One region of the Mesorhizobium sp. CAU 1732 genome, then DNA from elsewhere that is predicted to be linked to it. Evidence: predicted binding sites of a transcription regulator. Region 1 holds the regulator's gene; the other holds the start of a gene.
What was found. The regulator PhoB, encoded in region 1, activates phosphate uptake and scavenging genes when phosphate is short. The targets are predictions, from matches to a motif close to TGTCATNNANCTGTCAT.
Positions count from the first base shown of each region.

Region 2: a site for PhoB is predicted at 2,385-2,401, ahead of phnF (phosphonate metabolism transcriptional regulator PhnF). Genes of this name have one in related genera too.

Region 1 covers NZ_JBDQQR010000002.1:229,342-233,755, forward strand. Annotated here, with positions in the region: gene AAFN55_RS18795 (CRTAC1 family protein) at 1-465, opposite strand, end outside; gene AAFN55_RS18800 (vanadium-dependent haloperoxidase) at 465-1,787, opposite strand; gene phoB (phosphate regulon transcriptional regulator PhoB) at 1,884-2,573, opposite strand; gene phoU (phosphate signaling complex protein PhoU) at 2,587-3,294, opposite strand; gene pstB (phosphate ABC transporter ATP-binding protein PstB) at 3,316-4,155, opposite strand; gene pstA (phosphate ABC transporter permease PstA) at 4,191-4,414, opposite strand, start outside.
Region 2 covers NZ_JBDQQR010000001.1:3,073,363-3,077,776, forward strand. Annotated here, with positions in the region: gene AAFN55_RS14960 (hypothetical protein) at 1-118, shown strand, start outside; gene AAFN55_RS14965 (carbon-phosphorus lyase complex subunit PhnI) at 121-1,218, opposite strand; gene phnH (phosphonate C-P lyase system protein PhnH) at 1,222-1,836, opposite strand; gene phnG (phosphonate C-P lyase system protein PhnG) at 1,836-2,306, opposite strand; gene phnF (phosphonate metabolism transcriptional regulator PhnF) at 2,414-3,160, shown strand; gene AAFN55_RS14985 (AbrB family transcriptional regulator) at 3,157-4,203, opposite strand.

The sequences.
Region 1 (4,414 bases):
GCCGCCGTCGAAGGCCCAGTCCTCGTTGGCGCGTTCGAATGTGCAGCCGCCCTTGCCGCGCATCACGACGTTCTCGCCCACGCGCAACAGGACGACATCCATGATGCCGTCGCCATCGATGTCGATCGGATAGACGCCGGTCACCGCGTCCAGTTCGAGGCCGCTCTCCGCCTTCTCGAAGGCGAGCGCGCCGCCGCGCCGGCTGACGTTGCGATAGAACGAGGCCGGAGCGCTTCCGCCTGCGAGCAGCATGTCGGGGTAGCCGTCATCGTCGCAATCGAACGTCGCGACGCCGCCCCCGACCATATATTCCCAATCGCCCTCATAGATGCTCGAGACGCCGGCGCTCGCGGTCTCGTCGATGAAACGCGGAACGGCCACCCCGTCATCCGCAGCAGTCGCTGCGGACACGGAAACCATGGCTCCGACGACACCGGCAAGCAGGACCTGTCCGCGCATCGTCATCACCGCGTCTTCAGCGCGGTTATGTACGCCGCGATGCAGTGGCCCTGTTCGAGACCGAGATCGATCGCCGCGCGGAAGTGGATCCCGCCATAGAGCCTCGACAACGCAGCCTCCTCCGCCGCCTCATGGAAATTCGCGAAATGGCGACCGGCCAACCCGTCATCGACATGGGTTATGTCCTCGAAGGCGAAGTTGTCGCCGAAGATAGCCGTCAGGATGGCGGCCGCGGTTCCCGATTGCGTGCTGTGCCCGCTCGGATATTCCGGGAAGGGCGGCGTGTTGAGCAGAGGCTCCCACTTCGGGTCGATGACGCGGCGGATATAGGTGATCGGCCGTACGAGGTCGTATTCGAACTTGGCATGCCAGCACCCGATGAACGCATCCGCCATGCCCATGCCGAGGCGCGCGAGCACATCGACCGTCTCATCGATACCGGCTTGATTGTCCTGGAGAATCTGGATTGCGATCGAGATCCAGTGGCCCGGCGGTGTGGGTGACAGCATCGGATCGTCCGACCAGAACAATGCGATGTCTCGATGCTCGGGCGTGAGATTCGTCTTCGCTTCGTAGACCTCGTAGGCCTCGCGATAAAACTCGGAATCCGGCTCCTCGCTGTATTCCGGCGGCGGCGGCAGGCCGCAGGTGCCGCCTTCGGGCATCGCGAACGGGCGGTTGTTGCCCCAGTCGGGCAAAAGCGGCGATTGCTGCTGGGCGACGAGGCTCGTCGGAACCCAGTGCGCCGGGCCTTCCGTCAGGTCGTAGCTTTGCGGAAATCCCATATTCTCGATGATCGCGCCGCCATCCTCGAGCGACCATGCGAGGATGTGATCCGCGACCGCGATGCCATGGGCGGTGCTGCGTTGGACGATATCGTGCGCCAACCCTGTCGCCGCCCTTTCCGCCAACCTGCGCTCCATCGCACCAAACGCGCGCTGTCCCGTGGGGCCGGTATTGCTGAACAGCGATTTGATGGCGTGAGCGGTGGCGGCCTGGACGACGACGGCATCGTCATAATCCGCGCCCTCCTCGCGGGCCGGCAGCGCATCGAGGCCGTTCACCTGTCCGGCGAGGCTCGTCAGATCGTCCGAGCCCGAGGCGATCGCCTCGAACGCCGTCACGCCGACATAGCCGAAAGCGCGGCTGGCAACGGGCGGCGAATAGGTGGGAGTGTGGCGAACCAGTTCCAGGCTCAGCCGATACCAGGTGATCACCACCTCGCTCGGCGACATGCGCTCGCTGTCCTCAGCATGTGCCTGACCGGCACCACTGATCACAGCCACGCCGATGGCTATCGCGATAAAGGCGAAACGAATGAGATCCATGATCCTCCCCCAAGGTGATCGCATCCGGATGAACGCGGTCGATCGGAGATAACCATGCGCGGCAGCACTGCCGCAAGCCTCACCGGCAGTCGATGCTCAGGCTTCCTTGATCGCGTAGCCCGCGCCGCGGATCGTGCGGATGACGTCGGGCATGCGGCCATTGTTGACCGCCTTGCGCAGTCGGCCGACATGCACGTCGACCGTGCGCTCGTCGATGTAGATCGTCTCGCCCCAGACATTGTCGAGAAGCTGCCCGCGCGAAAACACCCGGCCCGGATGCTGCATCATGAACTCCAGCAGCCGGAACTCCGTCGGTCCAAGCTTGATCTCGCTCTTCTTGCGGTAGACACGGTGCGATTCCCTGTCGAGCAAGATGTCGCCGACCTTGAGAACGCTCGACAGGACCTCCGGCTTGGCGCGGCGCAGGAGCGCCCTCACCCGCGCCACGAATTCCGGCGTCGAGAACGGCTTGACCAGATAGTCGTCAGCTCCGGTCGACAGACCGCGAACCCGGTCGCTTTCCTCGCCCCGCGCGGTCAGCATGATGATCGGCAGGCGCTCGGTTTCCGCCCGCATGCGCAGCCTGCGGCACAATTCGATGCCCGAGATCGCCGGCACCATCCAGTCGAGGACGAGAAGGTCGGGAACATTTTCCTGAAGCCTTATCTCGGCCTCGTCGCCGCGCATGACGACTTCGACCTGATAGCCTTCCGCCTCCAGATTGTATTTCAGCAGAACGCCGAGCGGCTCTTCATCCTCGACGACCATGATCTTGGGAGCAATCATCGGCTGCTGGTCCTCATTCCGCCTCGACCCTGACCGACGTCTCGTCGATCTTGGGCCTGTGCAGGGGCAGTTGCTGCCCGGTCACCACATAATACGCGTTTTCGGCGATGTTCGTCACATGGTCGCCGATGCGCTCCAGATTCTTGGCGCAGAACAGGAGGTGGGTACAGGCCGTGATGTTGCGCGGATCCTCCATCATGTAAGTCAGGAGTTCGCGGAAGATCGCGGTGTACTGGACGTCGATCTTCTCATCGTCCGCGCGCAGCGTGACGAGATCGGCAGCGTTGCGGGCCTCGTAGCGCTCGATGACCGCATTGACCTGCGCGATCACCATCTCGGCCATCGCATCGATCGAATGCGACAGCCCGCGCGGCGTCGCGTCCTCGCCCACCGCATTGACGCGCTTGGCGATGTTCTTGGCGAGATCGCCGATCCGCTCGAGATCGGCCGCCATGCGGATCGCGCCCACGACGGAGCGCAGATCCTGCGCCATCGGCTGGCGCTTGGCGATCAGCGTGATCGCCCGGTCGTCCAGTTCCCGCTGCCGTGCGTCCATCACCGCGTCGTCGGAAATGACGCGCTGCGCGAGAGCGTTGTCGGAGTTCAGGAGGGACCGCGTCGAGGCCAGGACCATCTCGCTGCCCAGCTCCCCCATGTCCCGGATCAGCCGGTCGATGTGGCCGAGTTCCTCGTCGAAGGATGCGACTGTATGTTCACCCATGGCTGGTTCCTCTACGCCGCGTCAGCCGAAGCGACCGGTGATGTAGTCTTGCGTGCGCTTCTCGTTCGGGCTGGTGAAGATCAGGTCCGTCGGACCTTCCTCGACCAGTATGCCCAGATGGAAGAAGGCGGTTCGCTGCGAGACGCGGGCGGCCTGCTGCATCGAGTGCGTGACGATGACGATCGTGAAATTCTGCTTCAGATCGTCGATGAGCTCTTCGATGCGCGCCGTCGCGATCGGGTCGAGCGCCGAGCACGGTTCGTCCATCAGGATGACCTCGGGCGACACCGCGATCGCACGCGCGATGCACAGGCGCTGCTGCTGGCCGCCGGAAAGGCCGGTGCCGGGTTCGTTGAGGCGGTCCTTCGCCTCGTTCCACAGGCCGGCCTTCTGCAGGCTGGATTCCACGATCGCGTCGAGATCCGCCTTGTTGCGGGCGAGCCCATGGATACGCGGGCCGTAGGCCACGTTTTCATAGATCGATTTCGGGAACGGGTTCGGCTTCTGGAACACCATGCCGACACGTGCGCGCAGTTCCACCACGTCGAGCGAGGCGTCATAGACGTCGAAATCGTCGAGCTCGATCTTGCCCGTCACCCGGCAGCCCTCGATCGTGTCGTTCATGCGATTGAAGCAGCGCAGGAATGTCGACTTGCCGCAACCCGACGGACCGATGAAGGCGGTGACCGCCTTCTCGGGAATGTCGATCGACACGTCGAACAGCGCCTGCTTCGCGCCGTAGAACACGCCGACGTCGCGTGCCTTCACGCGGATCGGCCGTGCGGCCGGGTCGGGGGTCCGGACGGTAGACGACTTGATCTGGTAGAGGTCTGACTGCCCGACGATCTCTTCGGTCGGCATGCGCATCTCTCTGGTCTCCGATTTGACGTTGGTGGTCATGTGCGGCGCTCCAGTCTGGTCCGCAGGAATATTGCGATCGCATTCAGGGCCAGCATAAGGCCGAGAAGCACGATGATGGCGGCAGATGTGCGCGCCTCGAAGAAATTCCGGTTCTCGTTGCCTTGCCAGAGATAAATCTGGACCGGCAGCGCGCTCGACTGGTCCATCGGTGTCGCCGGCACGGCCGCCACGAAGGCGTTCATGCCGATCAGGAGCAGCG
Region 2 (4,414 bases), on a different contig from region 1:
CGCTCAGTCGAAACGCGCTGAAAGAGACGGCCAAACCTTCCACGGCGCTCATATCAACTCCCACGGCAATGGGGACGACAGCGGCGGCGGGGACGGCGGTGGAGGTGGCGGCGACTGACATCATTCCGCAGCCTCCGCGCCCTCGCCGCTCGCCTCATGCTCGGCGCGCATGCGGCGAACCAGATCGAGCTCGGCCTGGAAGTCGACGTAATGCGGCAGCTTCAGATGCTCGACGAAGCCGGTGGCCTGCACATTGTCGGAATGCGAGATCACGAATTCCTCGTCCTGCGCCGGCGCGACGAGGTCCTCGCCAAGCTCTCCGGCGCGCAATGCCCGGTCGCAGAGCGACATCGCCATAGCCTTGCGCTCCGACTGCCCGAAGACGAGACCGTAGCCGCGCGTGAACTGCGGCGGGGCCGTTGCCGAGCCCTTGAACTGGTTGACCATCTGGCATTCCGTCACGCGGACGCGGCCCAGCGGGACCGGAAACGGCAGTTCGGGAACATCGAGTTCGACCTCGACTTCGCCGATCCTGATTTCGCCGACGAAGGGATGGCTGCGGCCGTATCCACGTTGCGTCGAATAGGCGAGCGCGAGCAAAAACCCTTCATCGCCACGCGACAGCGCTTGCAGCCTCCCGTCGCGATCGAGCGGAAACGCGATCGGCTCGCGCGTGATATCGGTCGGCGTCGCGTTTGCGTCGCGATCGCCGCCATCAGGCTCGATCATTCCGTCCGCTGCCAAGAGATCGGTGACGCGCGGCATCGCCGCGTCGTCCGCCTCGCGCTCCACCGGCGCTTGCGGTTCGCTGCCATCGGCCAGACCGGGCTCCAGCAGGCGATGCGTATAGTCGAATGTCGGACCGAGAAGCTGTCCGCCCGGCAGATCCTTGTAGGTCGCCGAAACACGGCGTTCGACCTGCATTGCCGCCGTGTCGACCGGAAGCGTATAGCCGAAGCGAGGCAGAGTGGTGCGGTAGGCGCGCACGAGAAAGATCGCCTCGATCAGGTCGCCCCGCGACTGGATCACGGCAAGACCGGCCAGATCCCGGTCGTAGAGCGACCCTTCGCTCATCACCCGGTCGACGCCGAGCCCAAGCTGTTCGACGATCTGCGCGACGTGCAGAGCCGGAACCGAGCGGTCGCCGCGCCGACGATCGGCGAGGAGCGTATGAGCGTTGCGAATGGCGGTCTCGCCGCCCTTGACTGCGACATACATGGCTCAGACCTCGCTGTTCGCGGAAATCCGCGTCGTGCGCGGCAGGCAGACGATCTCGTCGGGAGCAGCCAAAACCAGATCGACGCCAAGCGGATAGGCAGCACCGTTCTCGCGCCACTGTGCGAGAAAATCGGCCGGCATTGGCGACGGCGCGATCGCCGCCTTGTGTTCGATGCCCGGCCCTTCGAGCGTGAGCCGATCACCGCCATCGAGCGCATCGACCTGAAGGATCAGCGTCGCAGACCTGTCCGGATACTCGGCCGTCCCTTGCGCAAAGACGCCGAGTGCCGGCATCCGTACCGGATCGGAAATCAGGGCGAATGCTGCCAGTTCTGGCTCCGCCACGAACGGTGCACCGGTCTGAAACCCGAGCCACGTGCGCACGGCATCGCCTTTGGCGAGCTCAGGATCGAGCCACACAGGCGTGTCGTGATCGGTGATCGTGAGCGCGATCGCCGCCGCAGTCGCTGTCAACGGCGCGGGCGGTCGAGCCGGCGCGGCAAAGCTCTGGACGCTTCCCGGCCGCGCCATCGCGTCCATCAGAGCCTTGAAAACGGTCTGCGCTTCGAACACCGGGTTCGAGAAGCCACCTTCGAGTTCGCTGGTCGCTACGGTCATCAGTCCTCTCCCCGTACCATCGTGAAGAAGTCCACCTTGGTCGCGGCGGTCTCCGCCCGGCGCCTGGCGTCGTCTCGCTCGGCACTCTCGGTCAGAGGCACGAAGACAGCACTCCGCACGGTCTCGCGCGTCTCCGCCCTCTGCCAAAGCGCATCGAGCACGGCGCAGAGGCGCGCCTTCTCGATGTCCCGGCCAAGCGCATAGGAATGTCCCGTTTCACCCGTTGCGAGGCGGACACTGGCGCGCGTGACCGTCGCTTCGCCCACATTGAAGGCCGACCCGCCGCCACCGATCCGTCCGCGCACGGTGACGAGTCCCGTCTCCGGCCGTCGGATATCGACATGCTCGACTGCAATACCCGCGCGATCCCAGACCTGTCGAAGAGCCGGCATCGGCGTCGAAGCGAGCACGGACATGAGCGCACGGCGCCCCTCATGCTCTCCCGGATCGCTGCTTGTGTCTCGTGTCATACCCGTGTCACCCGTCGATGCGAATTTGTCGAATGATCTAGACAAATAAATCATTTCGACGTGTGATAAAACCCTTCAATGACGGCTGCATGACAAACGCGATGACGATGAACGATAAATCAGTGAGACGACGGGATGGTGTCGCGCTCTGGCGCCAGATTTCCGACCAGATCCGCCTTCTCGCCGGCGGCGGGGAACTCGTGGCGAACCGCCTTCCGACCGAAATGGAGCTCGCAAGCCGATTCGGCGTCAACCGTCACACGGTGAGAAGCGCGATCGCGCAGCTCGTGCGCGAGGGTTTTCTTCGATCCGAGCAAGGTCGCGGAACCTTCGTCATCCCGCAGCAGCGCCTGAGCTACCCGATCACGGCGCGGACGCGATTCTCCACCGGGCTTGACGGCCAGGCGTCCGATCTGCGCTCGCAACTCGTGCGGTACGAGACGCAGCCGGCCGATGCGAATGTCGCGGCAGCGCTGAACCTCGATCCGGGCACGGATGTGATCCGCATCGACACGGTCAGCCTCGCCGATGGCGCGATGATCTCCGTCGCGAGCCACTGGTTCGAGGCGTTGCGGTTCGCCGGGCTGGCGGAGCGTCTCGAAGAGACCGGCTCGATCACGGCGTCGCTCGCCGGGCTCGGTATCAGCGACTACACACGCCGGTCGACCACGATCGTCGCCATGCACGCGCTGGACGAAGACCTGAACGCCCTGCGGCTCGGCCCCGGCGCGATCGTTCTGCTGCTGGAGGCAATCAACGTCGATCCCGACGGCAGACCCATCCAGTTCTCGCGAACGCGGTTTGCGGCCGACAAGGTCAGCCTGTTCGTCGAGACGCCGCTGAGCGTGGGTTAAATCCAGCCGCGCCGCTTCATCACGTCGAAGAAGAGGCCCGCGCAGGCGATGATCAGGATCACGCGGAACAGATGGTTCGCAACGACGAAGGCGACGTCGAGCTGCATCGCAAGCGCGATCAGGCTCATTTCCGCAAGGCCGCCCGGCGCGTAGGAAAGCATGAGCGACGGCAGACCCATACCAGTGATCTGGCCCACGACCATCGCGCCGACGATCGACACCGCCACCAGGATGACGCTGACGAGGATCGACAGGCCCATCGTCCGCATGATCAGGCGGCGATCCACATTAGCAAAACGGGCGCCGATCCCAACGCCGATCACCACCTGCGCAAGGGCGATCAGTTCGAAGGGCAGCTTGAAATCGGTCCAGCCCGCGACGTGGACGATCATGCTGACGATCATCGGCGCGAGCATGAACCGTGCAGGCAGGTGGACGACCATGCCGAGCGCGAAGCCCGCCGCCACGACGCCGACGAACCAGCTTGCGTCCGTCGCCGAAATATCCGCGAGCGTGACGCCTGATCCCGATCCACGCGCGGCCGGCATGCCCGTCAGCCACTCGAACAGGAACGGCAGACACAAGACGACGAGGAAGATGCGCGACGCATGGACGAGCGCGACGATGCGGTCGTCCCCGCCTCGCTCATGCGCCAGCGTGACCATCTCGATGACGCCGCCGGGCATGGCGCAGAAATAGGCCGTCTCGGAGGACAGCCCGGCAAAGCGTCGAAGCACCCAGAGCGCGATCGCGGCGGCCGCGAAGGACGACACCGTCAGCCCGATCAGCGGAATCGCGAATGTCGGCAGCGATAGGAAGAAGCCGGCGGAAAAGGATGCGCCGAGCATCGTGCCCACCACCGCCAGCATCGTCGGACGAAGCGGATTGAGCGGCGGGACCGGAACACCGCCGATCGCCGCGATCGCGGCGGCCACCATCGATCCCATCATCCACGGCAGCGGCAGGTTGAGCCACCAGAAGATCGCACCGCCGACGGCACCCAAAAGCAGGGCGGCGCAGCCACTTGCGATCTGACGGACCATACTTCGAATGCCTTTTGGAGCGTGTTCCGGGATGCAACCGCCGGGCGCTGAAACATGGCGCGGTGCAAGATGGGGGTGCACCCGGTTTCGCATCGCTCGCTTCGTATCGCAAGGTCGCAGAGATACTTTTTAGGCGGCATCGGCATGCGCCTGCCCGATACCGCGAATGACCCGGCATCTCGCTTCTTGGCGTCTCGTGCGATATGGATAA